One region of the Microbispora triticiradicis genome, then DNA from elsewhere that is predicted to be linked to it. Evidence: riboswitches for the same ligand, from Rfam matches in the RefSeq annotation. Region 1 holds a riboswitch; the other holds the start of a gene.

Region 1 (2,385 bases):
CAGGGCGTGGATCAGCGCGTCGCCGTCCTGCTCGGCCTGGCCCGGGAAGCCGCCGCCGAGGTCGTAGCCCTCCTCGGCCAGCCGGGCCAGCAGCCTGACCGTGCTGGCCGGGGTGTCCAGGCCGACGGCGTTGCCGACCCGGGAGTTCTTCGTCGGGTACGCCGACAGCATCACGACGAGCCTCTTGTCCGCCGGGGGCACGTGGCGCAGCAGTCCGTGGCGTACGGCGATGCCCGCGACCCGGGCGGCGCGTTCGGGGTCGGCGACGTAGACGGTCAGGCCGTCGTCGTCGATCTCCTTGAACGAGAACGGCACCGTGATGATCCGCCCGTCGAACTCGGGGATCGCGACCTGCGAGGCGGCGTCCAGCGGGGACAGCCCGTCGTCGTTGTCCTCCCACTCGGCGCGGCTCGTCGTCAGGCACAGGCCCTGCAGGATCGGCACGTCGAGTGCGGCGAGCGCGCCGACGTCCCAGGCCGCGTCGTCGCCGCCGGCCGACGCCGTCGCGGGCCGTGCCCCGCCCGCCGCGAGCACGGTCACCACCAGGGCGTCCGCGCCGCCCAGCACGTCGAGCAGATCCGGCTCCGCGGTGCGCAGCGAGGAGCAGAAGACCGGCAGCGCCCGTCCGCCCGCGTCCTCGATCGCGTCGCAGAGGGCGGCGACGAAGCCCGTGTTGCCCGCCATGTGGTGCGCCCGGTAGTAGAGCACCCCGATCACCGGCCCGTCGCCGGGCCGGCCCTCGCGTTCGAGGACACCCCAGCTCGGTGTGGGCGCCGGGCCCGCGAAGCCGCGCCCGGTCAGCAGGACCGTGTCCGACAGGAACGCGTGCAGCTCGGCCAGGTTGGCGGGCCCTCCGTACGCGAGGTAGGCGTGGGCCTCGGCGCAGACGCCGCCGCTCACCGTGGACAGCTCCATCAGTTCGGCGTCCGGGGCCTGCTCGCCGCCGAGGACGACCACCGGGCACGGCCCCGCGAGCAGCGCGTCCAGCCCGTCCTCCCAGGCACGCCGGCCGCCGAGCAGCCGGACGACCACGAGGCCGGCGCCCTCGACCAGCGCGGGCAGGTCGTCCACGGTCAGCCGCGCCGGGTTGCCCAGCCGGTACGCGGCCCCGCTCGCGCGGGCGCTCAACAGGTCGGTGTCCGACGTGGACAACAGGACGACGACGGGCTGCGCGGCGGACGCGTCTGTGCGCACGGCAAGGTCCTCCCTCGGGGTCCTCGCCCCGGGTCGTGGCGGCGCGACGGCAGGAGTCTCCTGGCTCCCGGATCGACGCTCACCCCGGCCTTCCCGTCTTCCGACAGTGGCCGTGTGGTGGGGTTCGCTCCCCGGTCACAGTGGCGGGACCGCGCCGGATTCACACCGGCTTCCTCCGCTTGCCATCGCTCACCGCAGACCCTACGTGACGGAGGTCGTGTCAGAAAACTGGCGTTAGCATCCTGTTCGTGGTCATGGGTGGCTTTTCTGGGCGCGCCGCCCAGGACGCGTGTCCCGGCGCGCTCCAGGTGCACGCGGCGGCGGACGGGGCGCTGGCCCGCGTCCGCGTGCCCGGCGGCGGGCTGGCCGCCGGCGCCCTGCGCGAACTGGCCGCCTGCGCCCGCGAACTGGGCGCCGGGGTCGTCGAACTGACGTCACGGGCCAACGTGCAGGTGCGCGGGCTGGCCGACCCACCGGCGTTCGCCGCGCGGATGGCCGCCGCCGGACTGCTGCCGTCCGCGACCCACGAGCGCGTGCGCAACATCGTCGCCTCGCCGCTCAGCGGCCGTTCGGCGACGGCCGTCCTGGACGTGCGGCCCCTGGTGGCGGACCTCGACGCGGCCCTGTGCGGCCGTGCCGCCCTGGCTCATCTGCCCGGCCGGTTCCTGTTCGCGCTCGACGACGGCACGGGCGACGTCCTCGGGCTCGGGGCGGACGTGACCCTCGCCGCGCACCCCGACTCTCAGCCCGTCTCTCAGCCCGGCGGCGGCCTGACCCTGCTGCTCGCGGGGGAGCCGGTCGGGTCGGTGACCGCCGGTGACGCCGTCTCCGTCGCGCTCGCCGCGGCCGAGGAGTTCCAGGAGGTGCGCGGCGACGCCTGGCGGGTGGCCGAACTCCCCGGCGGACCCGCGACGATCGCCGCCCGCCTCCCCGGGCGGCTCGCTGTCCTGCCCCCGGTGCCGGTGACGCCCGCCACGCCGCGCAGGGGCGGCCCGTCCGCGCAGGTGGACGGCCGGGTGGCGCTCGACGTGATCGTCCCCCTCGGCAGGCTGACCGCCGGCCAGGCCGGCCTGCTCGCCGATCTGGCCGCCGGTGAGGTGCGGCTGACACCGTGGCGTACGGTCGTGCTGCCCGACCTCGCGCCCGAGGCGGTCGGGCCGGTGACCGAGGCGCTCGCCGGAGCGGGGCTGG
Region 2 (2,385 bases), on a different contig from region 1:
CTCCCTTGCGCCTGCCTCCCTGGTTCACCGCCGCCACCGACGCGTCGAGCGTGCGCAGCCAGGGGACGATGCCGTTGGACAGGCCGTTGGTCCCCCGGATCAGCGACCCGCGCGAGCGCACCCGGGTCCAGGCGACGCCGATCCCGCCGGAGTACTTCGACAGCCGCGCCACCTGGCCGTACCGCTCGTAGATGCTCTCCAGTTCGTCGCGCGGCGAGTCGAGCAGGAAGCACGACGAGAGCTGCGGGCGGCGCGCCCCGGAGTTGAACAGCGTCGGCGAGCTGGGCAGATAGGCGAGCGCGGACATCAGCCGGTACAGCTCGGCCGCCTCGCCGACGCTCGCCGACAGGCCGCAGGCCACGCGCAGCAGGAAGTGCTGCGGGCGTTCGAGCACCCGCCGCGTGACCGGATGCCGCAGCAGGTAGCGGTCGTAGACCGTGCGCAGCCCGAAGTACTCGAACCGGTCGTCGGCCGCCGGGTCGATCAGCGCGTCCAGCGCTTCGGCCTCGTCGGCCACGAACGCGGCGACGGCGTCGCCCAGCAGCCCGGCCGCGTGGGCGGCCGCGACCGACTCGGAGAAGGCGCGCACCCCCTGGCCCGCCGTCTCCTCCTCGATGACCCGGGCGAGCAGCCGCGCCGCCCGCCGGGAGTTCTCCGGGTCGGCGACGACCCCCGCCGCCGCCTCCTCGATGGCCCGCCAGACATCCGCGGTCTCCCCCGCGCCGCGCGGCCCCGTGCCGGGGCGCGCGGGCGCGGAGACCGGGTCGGTGATCGTCATCGGTCGCCCTCTCCTCCTCGTCTCCTGACCCGGCCGGCCGGAGGGGAGGGGACGCCGCGGCGCACGCGTGCGACGGCACGGCCTGCGGGCGGCGGGCCCTCCCTCGGGGCACGGCGCGGGCGCGCGCGGTGACTCCGCGCGCGGTCGCGGGCAGGTCTTCGGGCTCGCGGGCGGCCGGCGGGACACACGCCCGCCGGACCTACTGGCCGTCGCTTCCCGGTGCGCTCACGCACCAGTGCTCTGTGACGGCGGTCGTTCCCGCTCACCGCTGCGGGGCAGCCCCGGATTCACACCGGGTTCCCTCTTGCCTCACCGAGGTGAACCAGCGACGCGATGGATCCTACATCTAGTGGGCGATCTCGCAAGCGGCCCTACAAGTTGTGTTGCTCACCGGATTCCGAGATCATCGAGAAGCAGGGCCGTACGACGCGCCTCGCCCGTGAGCCACTGCCGGAACTCCTCGCCGGCGAGCCACATCGGCGTCCAGCCGTTGCGCTCGCACAGGCGGAGCCAGGCGGGCGAGTCCGCGACGGCCCGGCACAGGCCGATCAGCGCGTCGCGCTCGCGGGCCGCCACCCCGAGGGGGGCGAGCAGGCCGGTCCAGTTCGCGTACGCCACCCGCACCCCCGACTCGGTCAGCGTGGGCGCGTCCAGGCCGGGCAGGCGCTCGGGAGCGGAGACGGCGAGCGGGCGCAGCCGCCCGGCCCTGACGTGGGCGGCGACGTCGCCGCGCCCGCCGAAGGCGAGCGCGGTCGTCCCCTCGGCCACCGCCGCGACGGCCCGGGCGGGGCTGTCGAAGGCCTCGTACGCCGCCAGCCGCGGATCGGCCCCGAGACCCCGGGCGGTCAGGCCGAGCAGCAGGTGGCCGGGCCCGCGGTCGGGCCCGCCCGCCACCTTCACCCGCTCCGGGGTGCGCAGCAGGGCCGCCGCGACCTGCTCGAACGAGCGGTAACCCGAATCGGGGGAGGCCACCAGCACCTGCCACTCCCCCGCCAGCCTGGCCAGCGGCACCGTCCGGGCGGCGAACGGCCCCGCGTCGCCGGGCGCGCGACCGAGCGCGCAGTCGGCCAGCAGGAGGGGGTCGGCGACCATCAGCCGGTCCGGCCGTCCGACGGCGAAGCGTCCGACGGCCGACGCGCCGCCGCCCCCAGCGTCCCGCGTGACCAGCACTCTGCCGGCCCAGCGGCGGGCCTCGATGAGGGACTTCAGGCTCCGGGCGACGCCGTCCCCCCAGCACTCCGGCGGGCCGGGGACGAGGAGGGAGAGCTCCCCGCGGTACGGAGGCGCCGGGGTGCCGCATCCGCCCGCCAGGGCCAGGACCCCCAGTGCGAGAACCGTACGGCGTCGCATGCCGGCACCCTCCCCCCGAAGAGCCCCTTATGCGGACAGACTATGAGCAACCACCCCATGTCATGACATAACGGACGTTACGGATGTGGCGATCGGCGGATCGGCGAGCGCGCCGCTCATGTCGTCGGTGCCGATCGGAGGCGCGGTGACAGATGCGCACCGTCCGGCTCGCGTCCGCGACGCGAGCCGGACGGGACGTGGAGGAGCTACTCGACCGTGACGCTCTTGGCGAGGTTGCGGGGGCGGTCGACGTCGCG

Evidence for each region. Region 1 has a riboswitch for cobalamin ahead of cobN (cobaltochelatase subunit CobN). Riboswitches for the same ligand answer to the same signal wherever they lie in the genome.
Region 2: it holds a riboswitch for cobalamin, as region 1 does, so the genes downstream of both, FED44_RS07050 (ribonucleoside-diphosphate reductase subunit alpha) here and cobN (cobaltochelatase subunit CobN) in region 1, are expected to answer to the same signal.

Annotation. Positions count from the first base shown of each region.
Region 1 is NZ_VANP01000007.1:108,806-111,190, reverse strand. Features, by position in the region: gene cobN (cobaltochelatase subunit CobN) at 1-1,194, opposite strand, end outside; cobalamin riboswitch at 1,248-1,370, opposite strand; gene cobG (precorrin-3B synthase) at 1,449-2,385, shown strand, end outside.
Region 2 is NZ_VANP01000002.1:443,181-445,565, reverse strand. Features, by position in the region: gene FED44_RS07050 (ribonucleoside-diphosphate reductase subunit alpha) at 1-778, opposite strand, end outside; cobalamin riboswitch at 911-1,120, opposite strand; gene FED44_RS07045 (Bug family tripartite tricarboxylate transporter substrate binding protein) at 1,166-2,128, opposite strand; gene glmS (glutamine--fructose-6-phosphate transaminase (isomerizing)) at 2,335-2,385, opposite strand, start outside.